Regions from separate parts of the Polaromonas vacuolata genome, predicted to be linked through region 1. Evidence: riboswitches for the same ligand, from Rfam matches in the RefSeq annotation. Region 1 holds a riboswitch; the other holds the start of a gene.
What was found. A riboswitch is a leader RNA that binds a small molecule or an ion and turns the genes downstream of it on or off. The one in region 1 is predicted to bind cobalamin.

Region 2: it holds a riboswitch for cobalamin, as region 1 does, so the genes downstream of both, HC248_RS12660 (cobyrinic acid a,c-diamide synthase CobB) here and HC248_RS06520 (bifunctional adenosylcobinamide kinase/adenosylcobinamide-phosphate guanylyltransferase) in region 1, are expected to answer to the same signal.

What each region holds. Positions count from the first base shown of each region.
Region 1 is NZ_CP051461.1:1,392,980-1,397,634, forward strand. Features, by position in the region: gene HC248_RS06510 (FecCD family ABC transporter permease) at 1-725, opposite strand, end outside; gene HC248_RS06515 (ABC transporter substrate-binding protein) at 701-1,564, opposite strand; gene HC248_RS06520 (bifunctional adenosylcobinamide kinase/adenosylcobinamide-phosphate guanylyltransferase) at 1,561-2,142, opposite strand; cobalamin riboswitch at 2,312-2,571, opposite strand; gene HC248_RS06525 (ABC transporter ATP-binding protein) at 2,608-4,440, opposite strand; gene serB (phosphoserine phosphatase SerB) at 4,459-4,655, opposite strand, start outside.
Region 2 is NZ_CP051461.1:2,777,905-2,782,559, forward strand. Features, by position in the region: gene cobW (cobalamin biosynthesis protein CobW) at 1-208, opposite strand, end outside; gene cobO (cob(I)yrinic acid a,c-diamide adenosyltransferase) at 281-850, opposite strand; gene HC248_RS12660 (cobyrinic acid a,c-diamide synthase CobB) at 922-2,367, opposite strand; cobalamin riboswitch at 2,437-2,670, opposite strand; gene HC248_RS12665 (cobyric acid synthase) at 2,760-4,310, opposite strand; gene HC248_RS12670 (aminotransferase class I/II-fold pyridoxal phosphate-dependent enzyme) at 4,307-4,655, opposite strand, start outside.

The DNA of each region.
Region 1 (4,655 bases):
CGCAGACCTAGGCTATGGGCGGTCGCTTCGCCTAGCGACAAACCGTCCAGCACATGGCTCATCAAGCCTGTCGCAGCCAAACACAGTGCAAGCAGAGCAGCCATCACGGCACAAGCGCTCCAGCCAACAAAAGCAGTACTGCCGAGCATAAAAGACTGCATGGCCTGCATTAAGTCGGGGTTTAACAGCAGTATCAAAGCCGTGACTGCGCCCAACACCACGCCGACCACGACTCCAGCGAGCAGCAAGCGCAGCGTGTGCTGCACGCCCTTGGCCAGCAGCAATGTGAGCAACACGGCAGCAATCGCGCCGAGAAAAGCCGCACCGGTTAAACCGATGCGCGCCAGCCAAACATTGGCCATGGGCGAGACCCCAAAAAGCGCCATCGCGCAAACCACACCCAGTGAAGCGCCAGAGGCACTGCCAAGCAAATAAGGATCGGCTAAAGGGTTGCGAAACAGGCCTTGAGCGACGGCACCGGCCAAGCCCAGCAAGGCACCGGCCAGCAGCGCGCCTAGGGTTCTGGGCAGCCGTATTTGCTGCACGATTTGCAGTGCTTGCGGGTCGCTTTGCATGTTGATCAAACTTTCAAAACCACTGCTGCCTACGCTCACCCCCAGCAAAAGCAGCAGTACGCACAGCAGCAATAAGCCCAGCGTCAACAGCAAGGCTATACGTTGATGGCGTAGGTGCGTGTCTCTCACGGGTATTGGTCTTGCAAACATTTGGCCATGATGCGGGCCGCTTCTGCCAAGCGCGGGCCGGGCCGCACCACGGTGTCGGAGTCGCGTAGGTTAAACACACAAATGCGATGCTCGGCGATTGCCTTGATGCCAGACCAGCCGGGGTAATCAACCCGGCCTTGCATGCTGCGGCTGCCCAGCATGATGAGGTCAGGGTTGGCGCGCAGCACGAACTCGGGGTTGAGTTTTGGGAACGGGCCTAGCGCTGCGGGGACTATGTTGCGCACGCCAAGGGATTGCAACGTCTCGCCGATAAAGGATGACTCACCGGCTGCATACGGGCCGCGGTTGACCTCAAAGTAAACCTTGGCGTTTCTAGCCTTGGGTGGGATTGACTGTGTGGCCGCGGCAAGACCGGTCTGAATCTCGCGCCAGATTTTAGCGGCGCCGATTTCTTCTGGTACCGCCAAAATCACGCCCACAGTGTGCAAAATGCGTTTGACGTCGGCATGATTCTTGGTCTCTAGCGCAACGACTTTAATGCCTAATGCTTCCAGTCTTGTGCTCACACGGGTAGCGCGTGAAAGCAGTACCAAGTCTGGCTTTAGCCGCACAATCGCTTCTAAATTTGGGTCTATTCCACCGCCTAATTGCGGCAAGCGATTGACGCTGTCTGGGTAGTTGGAATAGCGATCCACACCGACTAAACGTTGGCACTGGCCTAGGGCACAGACCGTTTCGGTCAGCGATGGCAGCAGACTCACAATGCGCTGCGGCGTTGTCTCAAAAACGCTGGTGACGCCGCGGTCATCAGTGACTTGAAAAGCCAGTGCTGGGGCTAAGCAGAGCAGACCTAAAAGGGTTGCGAGCAGCGCTTTCATGCGGCGGGCTTGAGGGTTAGCGGCAGACCTGCGGCCATAAAAGTAACCCGCTCGCAAGCACTGGCGACGCCTTGATTGAGCAGGCCTAGCGCATCGACAAAAGCGCGCGTCTCGCGCCCCATGGGGATTACGCCAAGACCGATTTCATTGCCGACAAATACCAAAGGGCCGGCAGAGTTTTGAATCCCGGTGATCAGTCTAGAGATCTGCACTTGGGCTTTGTCATGTCGGGTTTTTTCATCATCCGTGTTGGCAAGCGCCGGCATTAAGAGATTGCCTAGCCATAAGGTCAGGCAGTCTATGACTATTAAGTTGTTGGCATGGCTGAGTTGCTCAATAGCTTGGACTAATCTTAGCGGCTCTTCTAAGGTCGTCATCTCGGGCACCCGACTAGCGCGGTCTTGTTGGTGACGCTCGATACGGGTCTGCATTTCATCGTCCCAAGGCTGGGCCGTGGCAATCAGCATGGCTTTGTGATCTGTTGAGTGGGCTAGCCAAGCGCTGGCTAGCATTTCAGCGCGGCGCGATTTGCCACTTTTTTGGCCGCCCAATATCAGCTCATTGACTTGGCGGCTCATGCGCAGATACCTAGTGAGCGAAAAAAACGGCGTGCGTACGCTTTGGAAATTGGCAAAGCGAAGACTGAAAAAATACAAAATCATGAACTCACGCGCAGGCAAATAGGCCCTTACCGACTTCCCCGTCAGTGCTTGGGCGACAAGAATAAGCCCTGCGTTTATTTGGCGCACGGCATTCAACTTGTTGGCCGGTATCCGGGCTAACGAAGCCTACCTTCATCGCCTTCCCAAACGCTTGTTCAGGGCGCTCAGTGGCTTGTGATGAAAGCTAAGTACACGTTGCAAAAAGCTGCGACGTATTTGTTCGTTTACCGTTGCGGGGGCAGCGCAGGTTGGTTGTGGGGCTTAGTGCCAACACATTTTTTCCTGCTTCCCGTTGAACTGCCACCTGCGAACCAAGTGGCGAGCACCAACTTTTCGATTCTACGCTGTGCGCTATTGGCGTTTGGCTCGCAGGTCGAGGTTTTAGTGAATATCTTCGTCCAAAAATCCACCGCTCTGGTGTGTCCATAAGCGCGCATACAAGCCGTCATTGGCGAGCAATTCTTGGTGCGTGCCTTGCTCGACAATCTTGCCTTGGTCTAAGACTATCAGTCTGTCCATTGCCGCAATGGTTGACAGGCGGTGGGCAATGGCGATAACGGTCTTGCCTTGCATCAAGGTCTCTAAGCTGCTTTGAATCGCGGCTTCGACTTCTGAATCGAGTGCGCTGGTGGCTTCGTCTAGCAGCAATATCGGTGCGTTCTTTAGCATCACGCGTGCAATCGCTATGCGCTGGCGCTGACCGCCCGAGAGTTTGACACCGCGCTCGCCGACTTGCACGTCATAGCCGGTTCGGCCTTGCAAATCACTGAGCGTGCTGATAAAGCCCTCCGCCTGTGCGCCCTTGGCCGCGGCGTGCAGTTCCTCGTCGCTGGCGTTGGGGCGGCTGTAGCAGATGTTGTCGCGTACTGATCGGTGCATTAACGAGGTGTCTTGCGAGACCATGCCGATGTGGCTGCGCAAGCTGTCTTGCGTGACCAGCGTGACATCTTGGCCATCTATGCGCAGCGTGCCGCTGTCAAGCTCATGAAAGCGCAGCAGTAAATTAACCAACGTCGATTTGCCAGCGCCTGAGCGTCCAACCAAGCCGATTTTCTCGCCAGCGCGCACAGTGAGCGTCAAGTCATCAATCACTGGTTTGCCGTTGCCGTAGCTAAAGGTGGCATGGTCAAAAACCACTTCACCGCGGCTGACCGTTAAATCTTTGGCATCTGGCGTATCGACTATGGTGCGTGGTCGCGACAAGGTGTTTATTCCGTCTTGCACCGTGCCTACGCTTTCGAACAAGCTGGTCGTCTCCCACATAATCCAATGTGACATGCCTTGCAAGCGTAGCGCCATTGCGGTGGCTGCAGCGACTGCACCGGCACCGACTTGACCTTGGTCCCAGAGCCATAACGAAGTGCCGGCCATGCCCAAAATAAGGCCCATGCTGAGTGCGTGGTTGACGGTCTCAAAACTCGATACCAAGCGCATTTGCTTGTAACCGGTTTGCATAAATTCATGCATGGCCGAGCGCGCAAACGCCGCTTCCCTGTGCGTGTGCGAGAACAATTTGACGGTGCTGATATTGGTATAAGCATCGGTAATGCGGCCCGTCATGGTCGAGCGTGCATCAGCTTGGGCTTTGCCCACATGGCCTAGGCGCGGCACGAAGTAAGTCAGTGCCGCTATGTAGCACACCAGCCAGACCAGAAACGGTAGGCTCAGGCGCGGATCAAAAGAGGCGGCCAACAGGGTCATGGTGATCACATAAATCACCATGGCTATAAGTACATCGGCCATTACAAACAAAGTGTCGCGCACTGCCAGCGCGGTTTGCATGACTTTGGTGGTTAGGCGGCCGGCGAATTCGTCTTGGTAAAAAGACATGCTTTGCCCGAGCATTAAGCGGTGGAAATTCCAGCGTAAACGCATAGGAAAATTCACCGCCAAGGTTTGGTGTTTGAGAATGGTTTGCACCGCCACCACCACAATACTGGCCAGCACTACGCCGCCCAATACCAAGAGCAAGGTGCTGTTATCGGCCCAGAGTTTGCCGGGGCTGGCCTTTGACAACACGTCGACGATGCGGCCGAGGGCGGCAAACAGCATGGCTTCAAAAGCCGCCATCAGCGCTGAGAGCAGCGCCAAGCCTACAAGATAAGCGCGTGCGCCTTTGCTGCATGCCCATAAAAACGCCACAAAACCGGTGGGGACGGGTTGTGGTTCATCTTCCGGATAGGCGTGTAGGAGTTTTTCAAAAGGTTTGTAGATTGACAATTTTTCTCCGCCTTAAACCATGATTTCCAGCAGTCTGTCCAGACCGCCGGTGTTAATGGCCAGCATGGCCTGCTCGCGTACGGCGGGCTTGGCGTGATAGGCCACGGATAGACCGACAACGCCCATCATGGCCAAGTCGTTGGCACCGTCGCCCATGGCAATCGCTTGGCTAGGCGCAATGCCCAGGTCAGCGCAGGTTTGCAGCAGCA
Region 2 (4,655 bases), 1.4 Mb from region 1:
TGTATTCCCCGTTGGGTTTACCGTCTTCATCGCAACCGATGCCGCAGCTACGCAGCAACTCACCGTCAATACCCAACTCACCAAACTCGTTAACAATCACTGCAATGCGGCGCCCGTTGGCGTTGCTTAGTAAGTGACGTAGCAACGTGGTTTTGCCACTGCCCAGAAAGCCGGTGATGATTGTTGCGGGAATTTTGCGGGTTTGCATCTGCAGTCCTATTAAGTGTTTTAAAAATCAAGTTTTAAGATTTCGACAGAGAAATTCTTAAACTTAAAAAATTCAATCTTCGATGCCGCGCTGTGCGGGCACACCAGCTTTAAAGTGATGTTTGATTAGCGTCATTTCTGTCACCGTGTCGGCCAGTTCAATAATTTCTGCGGGCGCGCCACGGCCAGTGAGCACCACATGGACGTGAGGCGGACGCTCGCGCAAGCAGGCCAGTACAGGCTCCAAGGGCATCCACCCATAGCGCAGCGGATACATGATTTCGTCCAGCACCACCATGAAATGTTCACCCGCACGAATCGTTGCTTCAGCCTGCGCCCAGCCAAATTGAGCCAACTCAGCCGAGTGCTCTAAGTCACGACTCTTCCAGCTAAAGCCATCGCCCAAGCCGACAATTGGCACACCGAGTTGTTCAAACAGTCGGTGCTCACCGAAACGCGCAGTCGGCACTTTCATGAATTGATAAACCTTGATGACTTTGCCCCGACCGTGGGCACGCAGCGCCAAACCAAATGCGGCTGTGCTTTTGCCTTTGCCAGTGCCGGTGTGGACTATGACCAAACCACGCCGTTCGCCGGTGGGTTTTGGCGTGTCACGCAGCAGGGGTGGGGCTTCAATTTCCATGACTGGCTTTCGTCTTTTTCGGGGATACAAAACGCTTGTCGGTAAGCATTAAATTTTTCATGTGATGGCCTTTACGCAGTCGTCAGAGCGCACTGCGCTTCGGGCAACACAGCGCTTAATTCCGTGCGCGGGCTTGGGCTAAAGAGCTCAGCAACCGCAGCCGGACAAGAAGGAAACCAAGCGTGAAAATAACTGCAGCGCACAGAGCCCTGTTGCCAAAGCGCCTCGCCAACGTCAGGCATGGGTGCTAGATTCGGCCGCGAAGTGCGGGTTACGGCTTGCAAACTAGTCGCGGTGGTGGAGTAGTGAAATGTGTGACCGCGCAATAGGCCAGAATCTAAACGCAACTGCTGCGGCCCCAGACCCGACAAGCGTTTGTGCATGCTGACTTCACCCGGCAATATGCCCCACTGACTATGCTTTTCGCCATCAGCCGTGACGAGTATTTGAAACAAAGACATCATGCCGCCGCACTCGGCCCATACCGGTTTACCCAGACCTACATGCTGCGCCAACGAGTCACGAAAATCTGTATTGGCGGCAATAGGGACGGCGTGTAGTTCTGGATAACCACCGGGAATCCAAACTGCATCACAAGCCGGCACGGCGCTGTCGGCCAAGGGCGAGAAGAAAGTAATTTGCGCGCCCAGCTCGCGCAGGCAATCTAGGTTGGCCGCATAAATAAAACAAAAAGCTGCGTCTCGCGCAACAGCAATCGTTTGATTGGCTAAGGGGCGGGTAGTGAACGCAAGCTCGGCTTTGAAGTTTGCGGTGTCCGTATCGGCAGTTGCGTTTGAACTTTCAAAACAAACCTCCCAACGCTTTAATTCAGCCACAGACATTTGCCCCAACGGGGTTTCAGCTAACGCGTCGGCGGCGGCGTCTAGTCTTTCCATTGCGTCGGTGAGTTCATTGGCCACCGTCAAACCCAAATGCCGACCGGGTAAGTTCATCGCTGGGTTTCGCTTAACAGCGCCCATCCAATGCGCGGGGTCGCGCAAGCTAGATTGCAACATTTGCGTGTGGCGGTCGCTACCCACTTGATTAGCCAGCACGCCAGCCCAATGCAGACCGGGCCGGTAATGTTGCAAACCAAATGTGACTGCACCAAAAGTCTCAGCCATGGCCGATGCATTGACCACGGCGAGCACATGCAGGCCAAACTTTTGCGCTAGATCGGCAGCGCTGGGCTCGCCATCGAACAAGCCCATCACACCTTCGACCAAAATCAAATCGGCGTCAGCGGCGGCCGCCATTAATCTAGCGCGGCAGTCCGCCTCGCCCGTCATCCATAAATCGAGTTGATGTACGGGAGCGCCGCTGGCAAGCGTGTGCCAGAAGGGATCGAGGAAATCGGGGCCGCATTTAAAGACGCGCACTTTGCGCCCTTGGCGAGTGTGCAGACGTGCGAGTGCAGACGTGACAGTCGTCTTGCCTTGACCCGACGCAGGTGCGGTGATCAAGATGGCAGGGCAAGCAAAGCTTACCGGTGCGGATCGCTCAATTTGGGAAAACATGGATACAGACAACGTTTTTGCCCTCACTATCTTCCCCGATGGTGCTTGGACGAAACAATCGCACGCACGCGTGCAACTACTTTGTTGGCCGGTATCCGGGCTGGTGAAACAAATTTCATCGCCTTCCCAAGCGCGTATTAAAAACGCTCAGTGGCTGTGATGAAAACTGAGCCTAAGGGCTCGTTCACTTACCGTTGCGGGGGCAGCGCAGGTTAGGTTTGCTGTCAATAGCCAACCCTCCTGTTTCCCGTTGAACTGCAGCATGTGATTCATGTTGCGAGCACCAACTTGGTTATAGTAACTCAAATTTGCTTGCCCTCGCCGAATCGGTCGATATCGATTTTGATCGAATTCCAACGTCTAGGCGCTTATAAGCAGGACTTAAAAAAAGTTTAAATCGGCGCAGATGGTGAAGCAATTAGCGCATCCAACACGCCGGATTCAAAGTGCTTTTCAATGTAATCGGCCAGACCATCAAACACAAAATCAAGGGTAGGAACGTTGGCACCAAAAAGCGCTTGCAGCACTGCCGGGTCTTCAAACATGCCGTGCAAATACAGACCCAACACATTGCCTTGTGCATTCACCCAACCCAAATCGTTGGGCAAAACCGCACGGGTAAAATTTCCGGCTTTGGCAAAAGCTGAGTGCTGCGTTGTCAAGCCGTGATGAATTTCGTAGCCCGAAACCGGCGTACCCGCTAACGCAGCCCAAGCCGAAACGTCAGCATCAACAGCGTCGGCGATCGCCTCTGTGTTTGTCAAAAATCGGGTCTGGGTATATTGCACCGTTTTGTCTTGTGCAAAAACCGTCACCAGCGGCAGCAAGCCCAAGCCCGGCGCATTGCCGTCAATGCCGTGCGTGTCGATCAAGGCCTCGCCGAGCATTTGCAAGCCGCCGCAAATACCCAGCACCGCACCGCCAAGCGCCGCGTGGTCTGCCACGGCGCGGTCCAGTCCTTGACTGCGCAGCCAAGCTAAATCTCCGCTGGTGTTTTTAGAACCCGGCAAAATAATCCAGTCGTTTGGCTTCAAACTAGCCAGTTCTGCTGGGCTACGCACCCACTTTAAATGCAGACCGGGCACGTTTTTAAGCGGCTGAAATTCATCTAAATTACTCATGCGCGGGTAGGCGATCACGCAGACCACTCTGGGCTTAGCAAGTGTTGATGCGTCGCCCCCACCTAGCGTGCTGCTCATGTCAAACACCCCGTCTTCTTCGGGCAAACCGTGCTGCCACCACATCGGCAAAGTGGCGACTATGGGCACACCGGTCAGGTCTAACAACATCTGCGGCGCCGGCGCTAACAGCGCCGCATCACCGCGAAATTTGTTCAGCACATAGCCTTTAATCAAGCCTCGTTCAGCTTCAGGCAATAAAGCCCAAGTACCGTACAAATGCGCAAACGCCCCGCCTCTGTCTATGTCAGTGACGAGCAAACACTGGGCTTTGCAGTGCATGGCTACGCGCATATTGACAATGTCGCTATTGGATAAATTAATTTCTGCGGGTGAGCCCGCGCCTTCAATCACCACCACATCGTTTTCGGCACGCAAATCATCTAAGGCCTGCGCGATAGGCGGCCACACATGCGCGCTACGGCCGCGCCACGGCATGGCAGTGAGCGCTTCGCTGACCTGGCCCATCAACACCACTTGACTGTGGGTATCGCGCTCGGGTTTGAGTAGCAGCGGGTTCATGCGCACATCGGGTACAGCGCGTGCCGCCAGCGCTTGAAAATATTGCGCCGAACCAATCTCGCCGCCACCGACATCGCCAGCGTTTTTACTCGCCACCACTCGTGCGTTATTGCTCATGTTTTGCGCTTTAAAGGGTGCCACTTTTAAGCCTTGGCGCGCGTAGTAACGACACAAAGCTGTCGTCACCCAACTCTTGCCAGCGCCGCTGGTAGTGCCCAGCACCATCACACATCGTGCAGTCATTGATTGTCCTTAAAAAGTTTCCAAGCACTGGCTAACGCGTCTTGCGCTACTGGTGACAATACGCCCAGCCGAACATGGCCGGGCAAACCAAACGAAGATGCATCACGCAGTTTTATGCCGTGATGGCGCAAATGCGTGAGCGCAGCAGTTAATGTTTTGATGGCTGCGCCAGAATCGTCACCCAAAGGCCGTGCGCAAAAAAAATTAGCCTCGCTAGGCAAGCAAATCCAGCCCAAACCTTGCAGCATATTTAGTTGACGCAGCTTCCATTGACGCAAGATTTCTAAACTTTGTATCAACCAGTTTTGCGCCTCTGGTTGCAGCCAAGCTTGCAGCATAGCCACA